4 regions of the Rahnella inusitata genome follow, and region 1 is predicted to be linked to each of the others. Evidence: predicted binding sites of a transcription regulator. Region 1 holds the regulator's gene; each other region holds the start of a gene.

Region 1 (5,782 bases):
CAAAATGGTGCATCTACCCGATGTACGATTTCACTCACTGCATTTCCGATGCGCTGGAAGGGATCACACATTCACTGTGTACGCTGGAATTCCAGGACAACCGCCGTCTGTACGACTGGGTACTGGATAACATCACTATTCCATGCCATCCGCGTCAGTATGAGTTCTCCCGTCTGAATCTTGAATACTCCATCATGTCCAAGCGTAAGCTGAACCTGCTGGTGACGGATAAGATTGTAGAAGGTTGGGACGATCCGCGTATGCCGACTGTTTCCGGTCTGCGTCGCCGTGGTTATACCGCTGCGTCTATCCGCGAATTCTGCCGTCGTATCGGCGTGACCAAGCAGGACAACAACGTTGAAATGATGGCGCTGGAATCCTGTATTCGTGACGATCTGAACGAAAACGCACCGCGCGCCATGGCCGTTATTAACCCGGTTAAAGTTGTCATTGAGAACTTCACCGGTGATGACGTGCAAATGGTGAAAATGCCGAATCATCCGAGCAAACCGGAAATGGGCACCCGCGAAGTGCCGTTCACCCGTGAGATTTACATCGATCAGGCTGATTTCCGCGAAGAAGCGAACAAACAGTACAAACGTCTGGTGCTGGGCAAAGAAGTTCGCCTGCGCAATGCGTATGTGATCAAAGCGGAACACATCGAGAAAGACGCGGAAGGGAATATCACCACCATCTTCTGTTCTTACGATATCGATACGCTGAGCAAAGATCCCGCTGATGGCCGTAAGGTGAAAGGCGTGATTCACTGGGTTTCTGCTTCTGAAGGTAAACCGGCAGAATTTCGCCTGTATGACCGTCTGTTCAGCGTTGCGAACCCTGGCCAGGCTGAAGATTTCCTGACCACCATCAACCCGGAATCTCTGGTGATTGCTCAGGGCTTCGTTGAGCCGTCTCTGGTCGCTGCTCAGGCAGAAGTCAGTGTGCAGTTCGAACGTGAAGGTTACTTCTGTGCCGACAGCCGCTATTCAAGTGCTGAGCATCTGGTGTTCAACCGCACCGTCGGCCTTCGCGACACCTGGGAAAGCAAACCCGTCGCCTGACTGAAATATCACGTCTGACTCAACGCAGCTTCGGCTGCGTTTTTTTATGTCTGGAAAATGGTGCGTTTGATTTTCATCGCGAATTAATGTGTTTTTGATGGTCACTTTTTAGCTCCCTGATTTAACCACTTTATGAATGCTGAAACGTGTAAAGTATGTGATTATTTATTTTAACTCTCTGAAATTATTGTTATTTACTATTTTCTGGCTGTTTAATCCCTCCTGAGTCGTTTCTGTTACACTTTTTCATCTTTATGTGCACTTTGTCATACTTCAGAGAACAATGATTAATTACTCATTGATAATTCGCGTCGCGAAAAATACTCTTAACCTGCTTTTTACGGTTACGCCTCTGGCGGCCGCTTTTAATACCCGTTTGGGTTTTGCACCATCTTTTTTAGTCAAAATGAGGAATTTCTATGCACAAGCACCTTAACCGGGGCAGGGGATCGGCTTATCTGAAACCTGTGATGTACACTCTGGCTGGCACCTTACTGGGTGGCGGAATGACTTTTTCTCAGGAAGTCAGAGCGGAAGGCTTTATTGATGATTCCACGCTGACTGGCGGAGTTTATTACTGGCAGCGCGAGCGTGATCGCAAAGATCTGAATAAGACTAAAGAAGAAACCCGACCTGATGGCTCGAAAGTTACGGTCAACAACCCTGATTACGATAAATATGCCACTAACCTTTCTCACTCCACCGCCAACCTGAATCTGGATTTCTCCTCCGGTTATGCGTGGGATATGTTCGGTATCGACGTCGCAGCTTTTACTGCGATTGAGCTGGCTGAAGCCAGCGACAGCGGCCACCCGAACGAAATCGCGTTCTCTTCCAAAAACCACGCCTACGACGAAGATTACTCCGGCGATAAGGGCGGGGTCAGCCTGTACAAAGCCGCGGGTAAATTTAAATATGGCGGTTTCTGGGGACATGCGGGTTACATCCAGCCTACCGGGCAGACGCTGATCGCTCCGCACTGGAGCTTCATGCCGGGCACCTATCGCGGCGCGGAAGCCGGTTATAAACATGATTTCGGCGAACCGGGCGAGCTGAGTTTCTCTTACATGTGGGCGGACGAATACAAATCGCCGTGGCATCTGGAAATGGATGATTTCCGCCAGAATGACAAGAAAACCGGTGTCTCCTACATTCATTCCCTCGGCGCGAAATATGATTTTAAAAATGATTTCGTCCTCGAAGCGGCCTATGGCGAAGCGGAAAGCTACGTCGATCAGTACTTTGCCAAAGCGTCCTATAAGGCCGATCTGCTGGGCAATCCGCTGACCACCAGCTACCAGTTCTACGGTGCGGAAGACCGCATCAGCGACAAGAACGATCCGAACAGTTTGTATGACGGTCTCGCCTGGTTGCAGGCGCTGACATTCGGCTACACCACAGGCCAGTTCAACTGGCGTCTTGAAGGGACGATGGTCAAGGCAGAAGGGAATCAGGGGTATTTCCTGCAGCGTATGACACCGACTTATTCCTCATCTAACGGTCGTCTTGACGTGTGGTGGGATAACCGTTCTGACTTCAACGCCAACGGTGAAAAAGCGGTCTATGCCGGGGTGTTATACGATCTGGCGAAATGGGATCTGCCGGGCTTCGCGGTGGGCGGTTCTTACGTTTATGCATGGGACGCCAAGCCTAGCACCAATGCGGCTTATGACCAGAGCCAGCGCCTGAAAGAGAGCGCCTGGAGTCTGGACGCGCTGTACACCATTCAGGAAGGCCGCGCCAAAGGCACGCTGTTCAAACTGCATTACACCCAGTACGACAACCATTCGGATATCCCGAGCTGGGGCGGTGGTTACGGCAACATCTTCCAGGATGAAAAAGACGTCAAATTCATCGTTATCGCTCCATTCACTATTTTCTGAGGTCGCCATGTCGATGAATAAATTACTGATGATCGTTGTTACTTGCGTTTTCCTTGCAGGCTGTGCTCCGACAACGGCGCAAAAAGAAGACACCAAATTGCGTGAGGCCTACAGCGTCTGTATCAACAAGGCGGAAGGATCGCCAGACAAAATAGCCTCGTGCCAGACGGTTCTTGACGTCCTGAAACAGGAAAAAGCGCACAAGCAATTTGCCGAACAGGAAACAGTGCGGGTGGTGGATTACCAGCGCTGCCTTACCGCGCGTAAAACCGGGGACGGCCAGGCTTACGCCGACGACTGCGGCAAAATCTGGCAGGAAATCAGAGCGAATAATTCTCCTAAACCAACGAATTAAGGATGAGGTTGGAGATGGAAAAAATTCAGACTCAACGCACTGGCATCATTATGATGATACGCCAAAACCGCAAATTACCGGTGATGTCTGGATAAGCTCAGCCTCTGCCGAGGGGGCAGGCTTTCGCCGCGCAGAGCCGGTCACCGATAAGCTTTAAGCGAAACCGCATGAGGCTAAAAAAAAACGAAACCCCGGTTCTCCGGGGTTTTTTATATCTGATGTTCAGCGCTCAGGCCAAAAAAAAACCGCTTTTCAGCGGTTAGTTAAGGCTTTACGTTGACGGCAACTTCACCGAACCGGGCAGATTACTGCGCGGGTTTATCATTGTGCAAAGAATCATCTTCGCGGCAATCGCCTGCTTCACAGTGGCCGTACAAGTACAGGCTGTGGTTGGTCAGTTTGATGCCATGTTTCTTAGCGATTTCACGCTGACGACCTTCGATATATTCGTCGCGGAATTCAATCACGCGGCCACAATCTAAGCAGATCAGGTGGTCATGGTGATGTTGCTGGGTCAGTTCGAATACGGATTTGCCGCCTTCGAAGTTATGACGCGTTACGATACCGGCGTCATCAAACTGGTTCAGAACACGGTAAACCGTCGCCAGACCAATCTCTTCACCCATATCAATCAGTTGTTTGTACAGATCTTCCGCACTCACGTGATGACCTTCCGGCGCTTGCAGCACTTCCAGGATTTTAAGGCGCGGAAGCGTGACTTTTAAGCCGGCTTTCTTCAGTGCGGTGTTGTTGTCAGTCATGCGGATTCAGTCCTGTTACTATGTGCTAATCAAGTTGAGGCATGGAGCCTGTGGCATCAGCGGCACAAAAATGTTCGTTTAGGATCCTTCGTTTAACGGAAGTGTGCCGATCCCCTAAACGATTGCCTGTTAATAAAGATCACTAAATGCCGGTCACATCAGAGAATGCAACGACTTGATCGATAGAAAAAACAGATGAACTCAGTGTACCTTGATACTACTGAAAGTAACAATTTTGTTGTGGCTAAATTGTTAATTTCAGTAATAGTTTGGCCCTTCAATTGTAGAATAAATCCTCAGGGCCAACAGGGTTTTTAGCCAATAATTTCTGAAAGGCTTAATTCTTCTGTAATTTGCTTAACCCACGCATCAACGCGCTCATTGGTTAATTCAGGTTGACGGTCTTCGTCAATCGCCAGTCCGATGAAGTGTTTATCATCGGCCAGACCTTTAGAGGCTTCGAAATGATAGCCTTCTGTTGGCCAGTGACCCACAATCACCGCGCCGCGTGGCTCAATGATGTCGCGCACGGTGCCCAGTGCGTCACAGAAATATTCTGCATAGTCTTCCTGATCGCCACAGCCAAACAGCGCAACCAGCTTACCTTCGAAGTCGATCTCTTCCAGGCTTGGGAAGAAGTCATCCCAGTCACACTGGGCTTCACCGTAATACCAGGTTGGAATACCGATCAGCAAGATATCGAATTTTTCCAGATCCTCTTTGCTGCTCTTCGCAATGTCATGCACCTCAGCAACATCTTTACCCAGTTGTTTCTGGATCATTTTTGCGATGTTTTCGGTGTTACCTGTATCGGATCCAAAGAAGATTCCTACTACGGCCATAAGATGTCTAACCTCTTGTTCTCAATGATAAGCCCTGCATTGCAGGCAATAATAACGCTGATAATAGCAAACTTGCGGGGCGGAGAATATGCTTCCGCTCGCCTTCTTAACTGACGAATAAGTTTATCGGCCAAACTTTTTAAGTGTTATCGCCTTCGTGTCTTTTGAAAGTCTGTCTTTAACCTCAAAGTTATTGAGGTTAAAAGCAAAGTGAAGAAATAATCCGACACACTCCTTAAGTTTAAGCACGTCCAGCCGATAGATGATGCGAGAGCAATCTCAACATAATAAAGAAATCGATGCCCGGAGAGGTGTTCAAACATGTCCAGAGGCACCCGTCCGCTGGTTACGTGTCTTGATTCTCCGCATCCCCCTCAATCCTCAGACCAGAAACAGTCATGTTTCGAGAGAGGCATATCGTGCAGTTTTTGAAAAACATTACCATCAGGACCGCTTTATTAATCATTCTTGGCGTTTTTTGCGTCATGTGGGCCGGTGTATCGCTTTACACCGTCAACTCGCTTAACACATTGACCCAAAACACCAGGAACAGTTCCGAACTCGTCAACAATATGGCGCTGATCAGCAAAGGAAATGATCAGTATTTTCGCACCGTCACCCGCTTGAGCCGAGCCGTCTCACAGCTTCAGGCCGATCCGACCAAAGGGCCGGAAATTTTTGATACCGCAAAACAGTCTCTCGATGGCCTGACTCAGGCTCTGGCGGGATTTAAAGCCGCGGCACATCCGGGCCTGGAAGAATCTGCAGTTCAGGAGTTGCTTGCCAGCTGGGAGAGTCTCGTTGCCCAGGGTGTCACCCCGTTGTTTGAGGCTGCCAGCAGCAAAAATATCGATGTGTACAATCAGTTAGCGAACGCCAC
Region 2 (5,782 bases), on a different contig from region 1:
CGGTGCCGTAGACGCCAGAAGGATCATCCCACGCCACTCCCGCGACCAGTTTCATTGGCGGAACGCTGTCGAGATCGACGTATTTGTCGCCCGCATAGCTGGACTTGGATTGACCCTGCGCGTAACCCAGTGCGAAGGTGGTACTCAAACCGTTCACGTCGCTGAACCATGTACCGTAATCGATTTTGGTGCTCAGCTCGCCGCCGTAGATATACGCTTTATCGCGGTTTTCAGCCTGATAAATCGTATAAATGTTGGAAGGCACATTGGTGAACATGTTGCCGTTCTTCGCGCGGGTGTAACGGGTATTGGCGATGAAGTTTTTGTAGGTGTTGTAGAACACCGACGTTTTGAAGCTCACGCCTTGCGTCGCTTCCCCTTTCAAACCCCACTCGACGTTATTGCTGGTTTCAGTTTTCAGATCGGTGTTACCAATCAGCGCGTACTGCGCCGCACCTGCGTAAGAAGAGCCGAGGTTCCATGAGCCGTAAAGCTGGCTGGCATCCGGGAACTGTGCGCCGCGTTTGTATTGCAGGTACGTCATCAGCTTCGGCGTCAGATCATAGGTGAAGGCCAGAGACGGCAGAACCTGCGTATCAGAATTGGCTTTACCGTACAGGGTTGAGACGGAGTCTTCAGAGACGACGCTGTTGGACAGATCGGACAGGTTTTTCGATTTGGTGTTCTGATACGCGACGCGCACCGCCGGGATCACCGAGAAGTTATGGCCGTCGAGGTCAAACTTCATGGTGTCCTGCAGGAAGCCGCCTAACACGTAGGTACGGCTGTTAGCTTCCGGCTGCATCGTGGTGGTGTAAATGCTCTGCGCAGGCGTTTCGCGGAACGGACGCTCGGTGTCAGACACGCGACCGTTGATCCCGGCGCTCAGTTCGTGACGTCCCAACGTTTTCAGCCAGCTGGTTTCCGCGCCGTAAGTGTCGGTGTCATAGTTAGAATACACGTTCATCATCTGCCGGGAGGAGTTCGGCATGTAGGTGTTGTCGTGCGCCTGCGTGTACTGGTAATAGACTTTGGAAACGACCGCATCGGCAAAATCGTTGAATGGCGTCCATTCGTCTTTCAGGCTTGCGCCCCAGCGACGAGTATTACTTTGCTGCTGCGCCGTGCCGAGCACGCTGCTGCCAGCGCTGTCCCACGCATCGTAATGGGTGTGATTCACTTTCTCGTAGTAATCGAGCGTGCCGGTGAACTTGTGTTCATCATTTGGCTGCCAGATCCCTGAAGTCATGATGGCGGTGGAGTGCCAGTTGGCCGGATACGCATCATGCGTGCCGCTATTGTTGCTGGTTTCCTGACCGTCGCGGCGACTGATCGCCACTAACCCACGCAGCTCCTGATCGCCCGCGGCGGCGGTGATGCCGTTATGCCATGAACGGTCTGAGGAACTGTAATCCGACTGGTAACCGAAGTAGGTTTCTTTGCCCGGACGCAGATAATCGTCTGCAGATTTCGGCAGGAAGGAGACGGCACCGCCGATGGAGGTGTTGGCTCGCTCGGCGGAAGTGGCACCGGATTCGATATCTACCTGACCGTACATGTACGGGTCGATGTAATCACGGCCAATGCCGAATGTGCCCAGACCTGCGCGGCTTGCATAGGCGCGGCCTGTGGCGCTTGGCTGTGGAATGCCGTCGACGTCAATGCTGACGCGGTTACTTTCCAGACCACGGATGTTGTAGCCGGTATAGCCCGCGCGGTCGAAGCCGCTTTTACCGTTACCGGAACCGCCGCTGGAGCCCGTTGCGCTGATCAGCGGTTCATAACGCATGATCGAACCGAAATCATTGCCGCCTTTTTTCTGCATATCAGCGGCGGAAATTGTGGTTTTTGACCCCGGTTTTTTATCCGGCAGCGTCTCAGTCACGGTCATCACTTCTTCGTGGCTCTGCGCCAGATCCTGAGCGGTGCGCACCGGCTTCTTCTTGATCACGTCAGAAGGCTTTGTTTGGTTTTGTGCCAGATCGGTACTTTCTTTAACGGCTTCCGCTGCGTTAACGTTAAAAGTGGTGGTGAGAATCGTCCCCATGAAAACGACGTTTTTCACCAAACCCTGCTGTGAAAAGGATTTGAACATGTGTTTTTAGTCCTGCACTAATTTTTTTAAGTTCTGCTCAACAAAACTGCCCTGCAAATGCTAAGACGCAAGTTAGGATCTCTTCCTGAGAATGCCTTTGTCCTTATAAAATATGGGTTTATTGGTCTGCGATACCCACACCGGCTTACTGCGAATGATAATGATACTGATAATTGTTATCAACAAATGTTAAGAATAAATGCCTCCCTTAACGAAATCTTTGCACTTTGTCGGCGGATTTGCGTTAAGGCAGGTGTCTTTACAACCTGTAAACCCGCCGTTAGAGTGGTCATAAGAACTGTACCGTACAGTTTAGCGCCCGGCAGGCATCTGCTGCCGGGCCTGAAAGTGAACAGGAGTGAGGATGAAAGTTCGTACCGAAGCCCGCCGGGAGGCGATTGTCGAAGCCGCCGCCACGTTGTTTAAAGAAACGGGCTATGAGCGCGCGTCCATGAATGAGCTGGCCAGACGCCTCGGCGGTTCCAAAGCCACGCTGTACAGTTATTTTCCTTCCAAAGAAGCGCTGCTGGTTGCCGTGGTGAAAGCCTGCACCACCGGGCATCTTTCGGAAGCGGTCAACGGTCTCGCCGCGCCGTTCCCGAGTCTTGATTTAGAAGACGTACTGACGCGCTTTGGCGAAAGAATGCTGCTGGTGCTGACCAACGACGGCGAGGCGCTGGCGGTTTACCGCATGGTAATCGCCGAAGCCGGGCATTCCGATATCGGCATGCTGTTTCACGACTCCGGACCGGGTGAGGCTATTCAGGCGCTGGCCGGATTTATGGCGATAGCGATGGAAAAAGGGCAACTGGCGCAGGCCGACGCACTTCTGCGTGCGCAGCAATTTCTGGCGCTGGTCACTGCGGAAACCAATATGCGGCTTTATCAGCAAAACCCTGCGCCGCTGGAGATCGCCGAGATCCGCCAGCTGGTTCTTAATGCCGTCGATATGTTTTTACGCGGTGGCGTGCGTTAAGAGACTTGCGGAAAATACTCCTAAGATATATCTTTCAAGGCAACTGATTCCCTGAAAGAGAAAACAATATGGAACAACCTCGTCAAGATTCCTCTGCAGCAAACCTGCCGGTTCGTGTAAAAAACGAACTGGCTTTTCGCGCCCTCACCGTCAAACGCAGCGAAAGTGTGGCGGGTTGTTTTAAACGCATCGTCCTCAGCGGTGAAGACCTCAAAGGCTTCAGTTCGCGCGGCTTTGACGATCACATCAAACTGTTTTTCCCTGCCACACCGGGCGATGTGATCACCGCGCCGGTCGCGACCGAAGAGGGCATTGTCTGGGGCGAAGGCCCGCGTCCGCTGAACCGGGAATACACGCCGCTGCACTTTGATGCGCAAGCCAACGAGTTGACGCTCGATTTTTATCTGCACGACGGTGGCGTTGCCAGTGAATGGGCTGCTGGCGCGAAGCCTGGCGACCCCCTTATCATCGGCGGTCCGCGCGGTTCACTCATCATTCCGACTGACTATCAGTGGCAACTGTATCTTTGCGATGAAACCGGTCTTCCGGCACTGAAACGTCGCCTTGGCGAACTGAAACAGGCGGCAAGTGACGCGAAAATCACCGTGCTGGTGAAAACCAAAGACGCCGGTTGCCAAAACTATCTGCAAGATGAAGCAGATTTTACTATCGAATGGGTTATCGGCGGCGAAGCGCTGGTGCAAAAGGTAAAAAGCCTGACGCTGCCGGACAGCAATTACTATGTCTGGGCGACTGGCGAAGGCAAGCTGGTGAAAGGGCTGAATGATTATTTCACCGTTGAGCAGGGGCTGGATCCGGCATATGTCCGCTGCGTGGCGTACTGGCACGATAAATAATGCTGATGAACAAACAACACCGCCGCGAAAGGATGTTTGAAACCGGAGATATCCGGTTACTGATGCTGCATTTTTTACAGCAGCGTCCGGCACACGGTTATGAACTGATCAAAGCAATAGAAGAATTAGCCAAAGGTGAATACACGCCGAGTGCCAGTATTATTTATCCGAATCTGACGTTTCTGGAAGAGCAGGCGTTAATCACGTCAAGCCAGGAAGAGGGCGGAAAGAAACAATACGCGATCACGGCCGAAGGCGCAGAATCGCTGGCGCAGCAGGGCGAATTGCTGGATTCAGTGACAGAGAAACTGCATTCGCTGGCGATATTATCCAATAACCGCAGTATTCCTGAAATGCAGCGTGCGATTAATAATATCCGCATGGCATTAAACCTGCGGCTGGCCAAAGGTCCGATCGAGCAGGATACGCTGTATAAAATTACCGATGCATTGGATCGCGCGACGAAAGAAATTGAGCGCAGCTGATGCCATAACAGGTGATAAAAAGAAAAAGCCTCCGGTTAATCTGGAGGCTTTTTGCTTTTACAGGGCATTAATTATCTTCAGGCCAGGGCGTCAGGATTTCATATCCGTCTTTAGTCACCGCCACCATATGCTCCCACTGTGCAGACAACGAGTGATCTTTAGTCACGACCGTCCAGCCATCGCCGAGCACTTTATTCTGTTTCTTACCGGCATTAAGCATCGGTTCGATGGTGAACAGCATGCCTTCCTGCAAGACCAGACCGCGACTTTTCTCACCGTAATGCAGTACCTGCGGATCTTCGTGATAGCCCATACCGATGCCATGACCGCAATACTCTTCAACGATGGAAAATCCTTCGCGGTGTGCGACGGCGGCAATGGCAAAACCCACATCACCCAAGGTCGCGCCCGGACGCACGACTTCAATCCCGGCCATCATCGCTTCGAGCGTGGTATCCACCAGGCGGCGAGCCATAATGCTCGGTTCACCGGCGTAATACATCCGGCTGGTGTCGCCGTACCAGCCGTCTTTGATCAGTGCGACGTCAATATTGACGATATCGCCTTTTTTCAGCGCTTTGTCCGAAGGGATGCCGTGACAAATCACATGGTTAACGGACGTACAGACGGTTTTTTCGTAGCCGTGGTAGCCAATGTTCGCCGGAATTGCCTGCAATTCGTTGACGATATAATCATGGCAAAGGCGGTCCAGCTCATTGGTGGTCACGCCCGGCACGACGTGCGGTGTGATCATATGCAGAACGCGGGCGGCCAACTGCCCGGCGATGCGGGCTTTCTCAATACCTTCCGGCGTTTTGATCATCCGGTTATTGTTCACAAAGTACTTGCTGTCTAAACCATTATTCATTACTTGCCTTCCTGTGTGTGCCACCCACGTTTAACAGCGTGCGGATACTGCCGGTATTTTCATCAGATTCCATGCTGCACTGCACCAGCAGGCGCGAAATTTCACTGTGCGTCATATCAGGATGCGTCTCCATCAGCATGCCAATTTTCATCCAATGTTCCGCCTGCGCATTCATCGAGCGTGTATAGGCCAGACTGGCGATGCGCAGATTTTCATGCATCAGTTCTGAAATCTTGATGATACCCATCGGGTTACCTCAGCAGTATACGAATTATATATGAACCGTATACTACGCCGAAAGGTGGGCATCCTCAACTCTTGGCGGCCAGGAAAAGTAAAACGCCTCCGGCGAGAAAGGACGGAGGCGTGACAAAAAGGCAGACTACGCGAAACTTACTGGCTGGACGTGTCTTTTTTCATGGCATCTTTTGACATGGAGTCTTTCGACATCGTGTCTTTTTTCATGTGATCTTTCGACATTTTGTCTTTCGACATTCAGTC
Region 3 (5,782 bases), 990 kb from region 1:
AACGGGTTACTACTATGTTAGAAATTCATTATATCGATAAGCTAATATTAAAATTGCGCATTAAAGATGGGTATCCTCACGTTTGCGATACTCAACGATTATCATTATCATCCCCACATTAAAAATCCCTCCCTGAGGTACTATGCCTAAGTTCATTCCTTCGTTGCTGATCTCCTGCATGCTGCTCGCCGGTGCCGTGCAGGCCAAAACGGTGACAGATATTTCTCAGCGCACGGTTGAGGTTCCAGAAAATCCACAGCGCATTGTCGTCGGCGAAAGCCGGATGTTATATACGCTGGCGCTGGTTCAGGACGGAAACCCTGCGCAGCATGTGGTGGGGTGGCCGGGGGACATGGCGTCGCTGGATGCGCAGAGCTGGGCGATGTATCTGAAAGCTTTTCCTGACATCGGCAAGATCCCGCTGCTTGGGCAGAACAATTACACGCAGATGAACGTCGAGAAGGTTATCGCGCTGAAGCCAGATCTGGTGATTTTGCCCATTTACGCTAAAAAGCAGGACGATCACGATGTGATGCAAGAAGCGCTGACCAAAGCGGGGATCCCGGTGATCTACGTCGATCTGCGCGTCGATCAATTGCATAACACGATCCCCAGCGTGAAGCTGTTAGGCGATGTGCTTAACCATCCCGAAAAAGCGGCGCGTTTTATCACCTTCTATCAGCAGCATATGAACCGCGTACAGGAACGTATTGCCGCGTATCAGGGAAAGAAGCCTACGGTGATGTTGCAGTTACATCTTGGGCGTCGTGAAGCCTGTTGTACCACGGTGTCTCACGGTAATCTGGCGGATCTGCTGGCCTTTGCGGGTGGCGATAACATCGCTAAAGGCGCGTTTAAAAGCGTGTATGGCGATCTCAACCCGGAAGCGGTGATCGTCGCCAACCCCGATGTGTATATCACCACCGGTATGGCGGGGCCCGAAGGCAAGCGAGTGTCGAATCTGATGCTGGGCCCGCAGGTCACGCAGGAAGAAGCCGCGCAGAGTTTCCGTCAGGTGATGGATCAGCAACCGGTGCTTTCCACACTGAAAGCGGTGCGGGAAGGGCGCGCGTACAGCGTCTGGCATAACTTCTACCTCAGCCCGTATCATCTGGTGGACGTAGAAGTGTTTGCGAAAGCGATGTATCCGCAGCTGTTCAAGGATGTCGATCCGCAACAAACCATGAAAGATCTTTATCAACAGTTCCTGCCGGTGCCGTTCAGCGGGACTTACTGGAGTAAGTTACCTGCAAAGTAACGGGTGAAGAATAGTGTAAAACGAATAACGAATAACGAATAACGAAAACCGGCACATTTCTGTGCCGGCTCTGATCCACGTCTTAAACTTCTGTTTCTTCGTCTGTCAGAAATCTACGGCTGCTGAGAGCACCACATTGCGCGGTTCGCCTTCGATCACGCGTAAATTTCCTGCGCTTGAGGAGTAATACTCTTTGTCGAACAGATTATTTACGTTGAGCTTAATCTGGGTATGTTTGCCCAGCAGTTGGTTATCCCAGGCGACAAACGCATCGGCCACGGTGTAATCCGGCAAAGTGAAGCTGTTTTCCGGGTCACCCGCACGCGTACCGACGTAACGCGCACCGCCGCCTACGCGGAAATCGCCCGGCACCACTGACCAGCGCATGGTATGGCTGAGATAAAGGCTGCCCATATTGGTTGGCGCATTCACCAGACGGTTACCGACATTGGCAGAATTCACGTCATCTTCGGTGATTTCTGTTTTGTCGTAACTGTAGTTGGCGGTCAGATCCCAGTCTTTGGCTATTTCCCCGTTAAGCTCCAGCTCCGCACCCGTCGAGCGTGCTTTAGGAATATTGCGGGTTACGCCGTTAATGAATACCGACATGTCTTCTTCATCAATGCGATACACCGCCAGCGTGGCATCCAGACGCGGTGAAATCTGCCATTTTGTGCCGACTTCATAGGTGGTGCCGCTTTCCGGGGAGGCCACGTTGCCGTTGTCATCCACATCGGTGGAAGGCGTAAAGGATTTACTGTAGTTGGCGTAGAACGAGAGGTCATCCGTGAGTTTGTACACCACGCCCACCTGCGGAAGAAATTTGTCGTCGGTATCATCCAGACTTTGGGTGGGATTCACGAAACCGGACGTCTGCTTCTGGTTGTAATGCTGATAACGCCCGCCGACTACGCCGATCCATTTGTCGGTCAGATGAATACTGTCTTTCAGGTAGACCGATTTGTTATACAGCGTATTGCGCAAATTGCTGTTGCTGTCGGAATAAGTGCTGCTGTTAGTAATGGGTTCAACGCCATAGACCGGATCGTACATGTTAAACGTGCTGAAGGTTTTGCCACGATACGAGTACTGCTTGTAGGTTTCGTTTTTCTCGTAATCGACGCCAATCAGCAAGTCATTCATCATTCCGAAGATTTCCTGATTGCCGATCCAGTCCCATGACGTATAGCTGGTCTGATGGTTGAATCCGCGATTTGCATCCGCACGGCGGGTCACGGCGCCCGTTTCGGTATTCACTGCGGTGGCACGGACTTCATTGCTGTCATAACGGCGTTGCTGCCAGGCGTAGGTCAGCCGCGTTTTCCAGTCTTCATTCAGCTGATATTCCCACGTAGTATTAAGGCGTTTGGTTTTTCCCCAGGCGTGGTTAGCCAGTTCGTCGAGACGGCGGTTATAAGGAATATCCAGTGGTTTGCCGTTGGAAAATACTGTCCCGCGATCGTAAGGAATATCGTATTTGTATTCCTGATAACTGATGTTAAAACTGGCTTTTTCACCGAACCAGCTCAGCGAGGGCGCGAGCAGGGTGTGTGAGTCGCTGCCAAAGTTGCGCCAGTAATCTTCATACTGGCGCTCGGCTATCATGCGAAATGCGAAACCATTGCCAAGCGGACCGGTTACGTCGAGAGTTCCTGCTCCGCCACCAAATCCGCCGGTACGACCACTGACGCGGGTATTCCACTCATACTGCGGTTTTTTGGTGATCATGTTGATCACGCCGCCGGGGTTTTGGATCCCATACAGCAGTGAAGCCGATCCTTTCAGCACTTCGATATGATCGATAGTCGAATCAAATCCAAGCCCCTGATTGCTGCGCACGCCATCAATCAGAATCGACCCGTCACTGTTCGCCCCAAACCCGCGCTTAACGAAACCATCTTCCGTTCCGCCCAGCGTATTTCCCTGTGTCACGCCGCTGACAAACTTCATCGCGTCATCCAGAGATGTCACGTCGTAATCCTGAATCATCGACTGCGTGACCACGCTGACCGACTGCGGCGTTTCATTGAGCGGGGTATCGCTTTTGCTGGCAGTCGAACTCTGCGTTGCGCTGTAATCGGTGGTATCCAGCGCATAGGCTTGCGCGTTCACGGTAATGGAGTCTTCAGACGGCTGCGTCGCCGCAAGGAGAGGCGAGCAGTGGAGAATAGCGACAGCAACGACGGATTTTTTAAATCCACCGACAAGAGCCCCGCGCGGGGCATGGTTGAAAGACATGTGAGTGATTCCCTGAAATAAAATACAACCAAGTAAATACAAATGATAACGGTTTGCATTCTAATTGGCAGGTTTACGAAAGGGAACAAAAAAGGGTGATGACAATAATTACAATTATGGGTGGCTTCACTGGCCACTACTTCAAAACCGTGGGTTGCCACCCACACTGGCCCAAAGGACGCGTAAACGCGCGCCCTCTGGACTCCCGCGTTTTTTCAAACGTGTGCCATGCATCCCGGCCACGTTTCAGGCACTTCCGTTATTGCCGCAAAATCCCACCGCTGCGCGGTGCCCTCCGGTCGGGTTCAACCCGCGCAGTAAGGCCGCGCGGTTTTCCACCTCTTCCTCCTTTTCGCCTCATTTGAGGGTAAGGTCCGCAACGATCTTACCCGGTGGATGGCCGGTACGGTTGCGCTCAATCGCTAGGGGCAAATCGCCGAGACTAATCACCTCTGCAATTGTTGAACGCAATGTGCCTGCGGCGACCTGCTGAGCAATTGAGGCCAGGCGTGCAGTGTCCGGCTTGTTAGACAAAAAGACGCCACGGCGGCCTAGCGGTGCGCGAGCGATTACGTCCGGAGCAGCAATGCTTACCAAAAGTCCGCCTGGTGCCAGCAGGTCCCAGCACTGATCCAGTACCACGCCGCCGACCAGATCGACCACCAGGTCGAACTGACCCGTAAGATGTTCCAGGGTTTGCTGGCGATAATCTGTAACATCATCGGCACCCAGAGTTCGCACATGGTGAAGGCTCGTGGTCGATGCCGTAGCATGGACAGTTGCACCGGCCATCTTCGCGAACTGAACCGCAAAGCCACCCACACCGCCAGCCGCGCCCTGAATCAACACTCGCTTTCCAGACAGATCGAAATCCGCTGCCTGAATGACATGCCAGGCCGTCATTGCAGCTACAGGAATGGCGGCAGCCTGGACGTCGGACAGCCCTGCCGGCGTCAGGACGAGCTTCTCGGCATCAATGACCAGAAAGTCGGTGTAGGCTCCGACGCCACCGAGGGCCGCCATAACACGATCCCCTGGCTTCACGTTCGTGACGTCGTGGCCAGTTCGAATCACGACGCCAGCCATTTCAATGCCAAGCGTCGCAGGCAGGGTCAGCTTGAAGCGCTCGCGCAGGTGGCCTTCACGGATTTTCCAGTCGATGCCGTTTACCGCGGCGGCCTTGATCGATACCAATACCTCGCCCGGGCCCGGCTCGGGTGAGGAAACGTGATCAACCTTGAGAGCTTCAGGTCCGCCGTAAGCGTGCAGCCTTAAGGCACGGCCCTTGGCCTGCTGTTCGTTAGTATTGCCCCTGTCAGGGGTTGGTGAATGGTTCATACCTGTCTCCTCCTGGCGAGACGCCGCCGCTGAGGGCGGTCCCGCTATCGCGTGCCGTTTTTCTCAAATGATGGCGCAACGTCGCGTCATCATTGCATTGCCACCCCATCCCTACGTCTTAGGGAATAAGCTGCTGATTTCGTGCCCATCGTGTGATCGCATCGCGCGCTGTCGGAGCGGGTCCGAAGAAGTCCTCGTGCCTGGAGATGTCCGAGACATAGAGCCCCGTTCTGAAGAACAGGAACATCTGGATCAGATCATACCCGAGTTCGGAAAACAGCTTGACCGGCCGTGCGGCCACCCGAATCATCCACCAGGGAATGATCTGGATCTTCAGACGTTTATTGATGACATCAGAGATGATATCGGCCAGCTCCTGCTGGTTCTTAGGACCGTCGCTCCAGCCAACATCGATCGTCTGGTTGACGATTTCGGCGCCAGGATAGATCGCCGCCTTCGTAAGATAGGAGGCAAGGTCATCCGTCAGCACGTAGGACCACCTTGTGGTCTTGTCGCCCATCCCCTGGAATTTCCCATCTTTCACGGCCTTTGCGATAAAGTCTGTGCTCTGGTCGAGAAACGAGGGTGCCCGGACAAAGACGTATGGCACGCCGGACTTTTTGATCAGATCTTCAGCCACTTTCTTGGCGTGGAAATGAGGCACAGCGGACGCGGCTTCGCAACTCACGATGCTGAGAAAAACAAATCTGCTCACTTTCGCCCGCGCGGCGGCCTCGATGAGGTTTTTGTTGCCCTGAAAGTCGGTATCGAGGCTGCCCTTCATGTAACTGTTTGCCGAGCTGACGACGACGTCAACGCCCTCCAATGCACGATCCAGCGACGCCGGATCCATCATATCGCCGCGAACCCATTCGATGTCGGCGTCCCCACCTGAGGGGGCGCCCTTTCGCGACATGGCAACGACGGCCGCGCTTTTCTCAAGCGCGA
Region 4 (5,782 bases), 2.1 Mb from region 1:
ATCCACACCAGCGTTAGCACAAAACCGAGCACACCCATCACGATGAAGACATGTTCCCAGCCCCAGGCGTAGGTCAGCCAGCCGAGCAGCGGTGAGAACAACGCGAGCGAGAAATATTGTGCAGAGTTAAAAATCGCCGAGGCGGTGCCGCGCTCTTTGGTCGGGAACCAGGCGGCCACGATGCGGGCGTTGGCCGGGAAGGAAGGTGCTTCAGAGAAACCCAACATAAAACGCAGAATGAACAGCGTAAGCGCTCCGTATGCCAGCGGGAACCAGCCGACAAAGCCCTGCAACAACGTGAACAGTGACCAGAAAAACAGGCTGTAGGAGTAGACTTTTTTGGAACCGAAACGGTCCAGCAGCCAGCCACCGGGCAGTTGCATGATGAGATAAGCCCAGCCGAACGCGGCGAAGATTTGCCCCATATCAGCGGCATCCAGGCCCAGCTCACGCGCGACCTCGGTACCGGCAATCGAAAGCGTTGCACGGTCGGCATAATTTACCGCCGTGATAAGAAAGATAATCAGCAAAATATAATAGCGAATATGTGTTCGCGTCTTACTTTGCGCCAGTACTCGGGACTGGGAATGAACGCTCATGGTGACCCTCATTTTACTAGTACGGAATAATTCGCAGGGAAATAACGGTTATCGAAATAACTTTTTTCGCTTCGCCTGCTGGCTTCCTTTATATGAGACAGGCATTTCGTCGTGATTTATCCATGCCTGAAATTTACCTGTATTGCTTTCAACGCGACCTTCAGAGGGCAAACACAGTATAAAAAATGAGGGCGGAAATAACACTGTGCATTCGCCCAAGAATACGCCGTACGATGACGACTATTCTTTTGCATCCACACATCGTGGTGGGAGGATAATCACAGTTCACACGGGTTCTGAAGGCCTGCAAAACAAAGGGTGATATCCGTCACATCTATTCTGTCACCTGCCACACAGAATGACGTTCCGCGGGCGAAAAGCTGGTCAGTTGCACAATGAGGTTCCCGGACAGCTGCTTTATAATAGGGGCATACCCTGTAATGCCGGAAAGACAAAACGTTAACATTTGTACGCGACCACTTCAGAGAATTAACCGAAGGATCTTTTTTCGGGATGTTTAATAAACGCGGAGACAGTTATGTCACGTAATAAAGATAAAGAGCATGCAACAGACGCACTTTTCATTAAAGTTCATGAAAGCGATAACGTTGCCATTATTGTGAACGATAACGGTTTAAAAGCCGGCACCCGATTTTCAAATGGTCTGGAATTAATTGAGCATATTCCGCAAGGTCATAAAGTGGCTTTAGAACCGATTGCCAAAGGCGGCGATATCATTCGTTATGGCGAAGTGATCGGTTATGCCGTGAGGGAAATTCCGCAAGGCAGCTGGATTGACGAATCGCTGGTCGAATTGCCCGTTGCACCGGAGCTCGCCAGTCTGCCGCTGGCGACACGCGTTCCCCCGGCCTTACCGAAGCTTGAGGGCTACACGTTTGAAGGCTATCGCAACGAAGACGGCAGCGTGGGCACCAAAAACCTGCTCGGCATTACCACCAGCGTGCATTGTGTAGCGGGCGTGGTTGATTACGTGGTGAAAATTATCGAGCGTGATTTACTGCCGAAATTTCCCAACGTGGATGGCGTCGTTGCGCTGAACCATTTGTACGGCTGCGGAGTGGCTATCAACGCACCGGCAGCGGTCGTGCCAATCCGCACCATCCACAATCTGGCGCTCAACCCGAACTTTGGCGGTGAAGTCATGGTGGTCGGTTTGGGCTGCGAGAAACTACAGCCGGAACGTCTGCTGGAAGGCACACCCGACGTGCAGGCCATTTCGCTCGACGACACTCACATCGTCCGTTTGCAGGATGAACAGCACGTCGGTTTCCAGTCGATGGTGGACGATATTCTCACCGTGGCACAGTTCCATCTCGAGCGCCTGAACCGCCGTCAGCGTGAAACCTGTCCAGCGTCAGATCTGGTGGTCGGTATGCAGTGTGGCGGCAGCGATGCTTTCTCCGGCGTGACCGCCAACCCGGCGGTCGGCTTCGCCTCGGATCTGCTGGTGCGCTGCGGTGGCACGGTGATGTTCTCCGAAGTGACCGAAGTACGCGACGCAATCCATCTGCTCACCCCGCGTGCTGCGGATGTCAGCGTCGGCAAACGCCTGCTGGAAGAGATGGCCTGGTATGATAATTATCTGTCGCTCGGGCAAACCGACCGCAGCGCCAACCCGTCTCCGGGCAACAAGAAAGGCGGACTGGCGAACGTGGTCGAAAAAGCGCTTGGATCGATTGCGAAATCCGGCACCAGCGCGATTTCTGAAGTGTTGTCACCGGGACAGCGTCCGACCAAAAAGGGGCTGATCTTCGCCGCAACGCCCGCCAGTGATTTTGTCTGCGGCACGCAGCAACTGGCTTCAGGTATCACCGTTCAGGTCTTTACCACCGGACGCGGTACGCCTTATGGCCTGCTGGCCGTACCGGTAATCAAAATGGCGACCCGCACCACACTGGCTAACCGCTGGCATGACCTGATGGACATCAACGCCGGTACCATTGCAACGGGCGATGCAACTATCGAAGACGTCGGCTGGGAGCTGTTCCACTTCATCCTCGATATCGCCAGTGGCCGCAAGAAAACCTGGTCAGACACCTGGGGCATTCACAATGCGCTGGCAGTGTTTAACCCGGCACCGGTGACCTGATTATCAGTCTCTCACAACGCAAAAAAGGCCAGCAAACGCTGGCCTTTTCTTTAGGGACTTCTGAACAAATGGACGCTTACTTCGCGGCGGCTGCGCCGGTTTGTTCAGCGCCGACCAGCCCGACTTTCAGGTAACCGGCTTTACGCAGGTTATCCATGACGTTCATCAGCGTTTCATAATCCACCGTCTTATCTGCACGGAAGAAAATCGTACTCTGTTTGTTGCCCTGAGTACGCTGATCCAGCATGGCCGTCAGGTTGTCGCTGTTGACCGCGATGTCGCCAAGGAACATTTGCTTGTCTGATTTCACCGTCAGGAAGATGGGTTTTTCCGGACGGGGCTGCGCTTTGGCCGTCGAAGCCGGTAAATCTACCCGGACATCTACGGTGGCCAGCGGCGCGGCAACCATGAAGATGATCAGCAGTACCAGCATGACGTCGATAAAAGGCGTGACGTTGATGTCATGCATTTCACCGCTTTCGTCGATATCGTCGTTTAACCGAATAGCCATAATCTGTTCTTATCCTACGCGTAACTGACCTGTCTGACCGCGCGGCGCATCGCCTTCGCTGGCAGCCAAATCCAAATCACGGCCCTGTAACAGGATAATCTGCGCCGCCACGTCGCCTACCTGATGGCGGTAAGACGTGATGGTACGGGCGAAAATGTTATAGATAACCACGGCAGGAATTGCGGCCACCAGACCCACAGCTGTTGCCAGCAGTGCTTCTGCGATACCCGGCGCAACCACGGCCAGGTTAGTGGTCTGGGTTTGCGCGATACCGATGAAGCTGTTCATGATGCCCCAGACAGTACCGAACAGGCCGACGAACGGCGATATCGCGCCGATAGTGGCCAGAATACCATTGCCGCGGCCCATGTGACGGCCAGCAGCGCCGACACGGCGCTCAAGGCGGAAGCTGGTACGTTCTTTAATGCCGTTGTTGTCGGTAGAACCGGCAGACAGCTCGAGCTCATTCTGCGCATCGCGGATCATCTGCGCGCTGGTGCTGCTGGCGGCGAAGCTTTCAGCCTGCTCAGCGGCTTCGTCCAGCGTACGCACGGAAGACAGTGCGTCAAATTCGCGGCGCATACGGCGTTTGGCGGTAAACACTTCAGAGCCTTTGCTGAACAGCAATGCCCAGGTAACCACTGACGCCAGCAGCAGGCCAATCATGACGGTTTTCACCACCACGTCAGCATGGTGGTACATGCCTAATACGGACAAATCGGTTGGAATGACGGGAGCTTCAGTCTGCGAAGATTGCATGACAGGCGCTGGCGTAGCGTCAGTCGCAGTAGGTGCTGGTTGCGTGGTTTCAGAAGTGACGGCATTCGCCGCCGGCGTCGCAGGCGCAGCCATTGCGTTGCCGCTTAAACCAGCGACCAACATTAACGACATCAATACAGAGGTCGTTTTTTTCATCTTATTGCGAGCCGTTTTCACGCGTCGCCTCCAGCCAGAATCAGTGTATATGGGTTAAATAACGCCGAATTATATCAAATAAAAAGACCTAATTGATAGTCGTTCTCATTATTATTTACATTGTCGCGCCTGACGCCGCCAGTGTCCTTGACGGATGACAAGGTTTTGACCCTTTGGTTAATAGATCGACAGTTTAATCTGCGTCACACTTTTGCAAATAATCCTATGCTAAATCAATCATCTGCCAGCAATTACCAAAGACAAAACAACGTTTTAAATATTAAGTAACAGTATTTTACATTTGTTGCGAGTTTGTGATAACGCTCAAATACCCAACAGTTATAAATAGGGTAAGGTGCTTAGCACGGGCAAAGACCACACACTGGCATGTCCTGTATCCGTTTCATTTACATCATTATTTTCAATACTCTCATGCAGATCTGACAGCGCGCGGTGCGCCGGCCGGTTCATTTTCGCTGTAACTTTTTTCATACCGAATACCCCTGGAGACAAACTGATGAAATTGCAAAAAGCACTTCTCAGCCTTTGCCTGAGTTCCGCCACCCTGTTATTTACCTCCGCCGCGTCAGCGCAGACGTTGAAAGCCGCCGATGTGCATCCGCAAGGCTACCCGAACGTCGTTGCCGTCCAGCACATGGGCGAAAAGCTGCACAAGCAAACTGACGGGCGTCTTGAAATCAAAACCTTCCCCGGCGGTGTGCTGGGCGATGAAAAGCAGGAAATTGAACAGGCACAGCTCGGTGCGCTGGACATCATTCGCGTGTCGATGACGCCTGTCGCCTCTATTTTGCCGGAAATCAACGTCTTCACCCTGCCCTACATATTCCGTGATGAAGACCACATGCACAAAGTACTCGACGGTCAGATTGGTAAGGAGATCGGCGATAAGATCACTAACAACCCGAATTCACGCCTGGTGTTCCTCGGCTGGATGGACGGCGGCACGCGAAACCTGATCACCAAAGAAGCCGTGGTTAAACCCGAAGACCTGAAAGGAATGAAAATCCGTGTTCAGGGCAGCCCAATTGCGCTGGCCACGCTGAAAGCCATGGGCGCGAATCCGGTGGCGATGGGCGTCAGTGAAGTGTTCAGCGGAATGCAAACTGGCGTGATCGACGGTACCGAAAACAATCCGCCGACCTTCGTCGCGCACAACTATCTGCCGGTGGTGAAGAACTACACCTACAGCCGTCACTTCATTATCCCTGAGCTGTTCCTGTACTCGAAAGTGAAGTGGGACAAACTGAAACCCGAAGACCAGCAACTGATCCTCAAACTGTCGAAAGAAGCGCAGGACGAGCAGCGTGAGCTGTGGAAAGCCTATAACGAGAAAGCCCTCGCTACGATGAAAGCCGGTGGCGTGAAATTCTACGAAATCGATCCGGCGACTTATGTGCAAGCCACACAGTCCGTGCGCGATGAGTTCGGCAAAGACCATAAAGCACTGATGCAGCAAATCGCCGACGTTCAGTAAACCTTGTCTCTGCAGGGCAGCGACCGCTGCCCTTTTCCGACACTCACCGGGGGAAGCCTTATGATTTCCGGATATCACACCCTGATGGACATCCTTTACCGCGCCGCAATGTGGCTCGCCGGGATTGCGTTATTGCTAATGGTGGCAGTGAT

Evidence for each region. Region 1 encodes Fur, which represses iron uptake genes when iron is present. Its sites were predicted from a motif close to ATAATAATGAGAACNACTATCAA; they were not measured.
Region 2: a site for Fur is predicted at 2,256-2,278, ahead of I2123_RS23875 (TonB-dependent receptor domain-containing protein). Genes of this name have one in related genera too.
Region 3: a site for Fur is predicted at 3,533-3,555, ahead of I2123_RS12910 (TonB-dependent siderophore receptor). Genes of this name have one in related genera too.
Region 4: a site for Fur is predicted at 4,228-4,250, ahead of exbB (tol-pal system-associated acyl-CoA thioesterase). Genes of this name have one in related genera too.

What each region holds. Positions count from the first base shown of each region.
Region 1 is NZ_CP065024.1:3,744,452-3,750,233, reverse strand. It holds gene glnS (glutamine--tRNA ligase) at 1-1,061, shown strand, start outside; gene chiP (chitoporin ChiP) at 1,481-2,944, shown strand; gene chiQ (ChiQ/YbfN family lipoprotein) at 2,958-3,299, shown strand; gene fur (ferric iron uptake transcriptional regulator) at 3,605-4,060, opposite strand; gene fldA (flavodoxin FldA) at 4,375-4,902, opposite strand; gene I2123_RS17570 (methyl-accepting chemotaxis protein) at 5,322-5,782, shown strand, end outside.
Region 2 is NZ_CP065025.1:460,571-466,352, forward strand. It holds gene I2123_RS23875 (TonB-dependent receptor domain-containing protein) at 1-2,095, opposite strand, end outside; gene I2123_RS23880 (TetR/AcrR family transcriptional regulator) at 2,460-3,071, shown strand; gene I2123_RS23885 (siderophore-interacting protein) at 3,140-3,928, shown strand; gene I2123_RS23890 (PadR family transcriptional regulator) at 3,934-4,413, shown strand; gene map (type I methionyl aminopeptidase) at 4,481-5,236, opposite strand; gene I2123_RS23900 (ParD-like family protein) at 5,274-5,528, opposite strand; partial or broken gene I2123_RS23905 (pentapeptide MXKDX repeat protein) at 5,675-5,782, opposite strand, start outside.
Region 3 is NZ_CP065024.1:2,750,438-2,756,219, reverse strand. It holds gene I2123_RS12915 (ABC transporter substrate-binding protein) at 143-1,258, shown strand; gene I2123_RS12910 (TonB-dependent siderophore receptor) at 1,364-3,496, opposite strand; gene I2123_RS12905 (NADP-dependent oxidoreductase) at 3,854-4,834, opposite strand; gene I2123_RS12900 (SDR family oxidoreductase) at 4,953-5,782, opposite strand, start outside.
Region 4 is NZ_CP065024.1:1,110,378-1,116,159, reverse strand. It holds gene I2123_RS05250 (MFS transporter) at 1-599, opposite strand, end outside; gene garD (galactarate dehydratase) at 1,138-2,709, shown strand; gene exbD (TonB system transport protein ExbD) at 2,786-3,220, opposite strand; gene exbB (tol-pal system-associated acyl-CoA thioesterase) at 3,230-4,135, opposite strand; gene I2123_RS05230 (hypothetical protein) at 4,475-4,627, opposite strand; gene I2123_RS05225 (TRAP transporter substrate-binding protein) at 4,653-5,630, shown strand; gene I2123_RS05220 (TRAP transporter small permease) at 5,691-5,782, shown strand, end outside.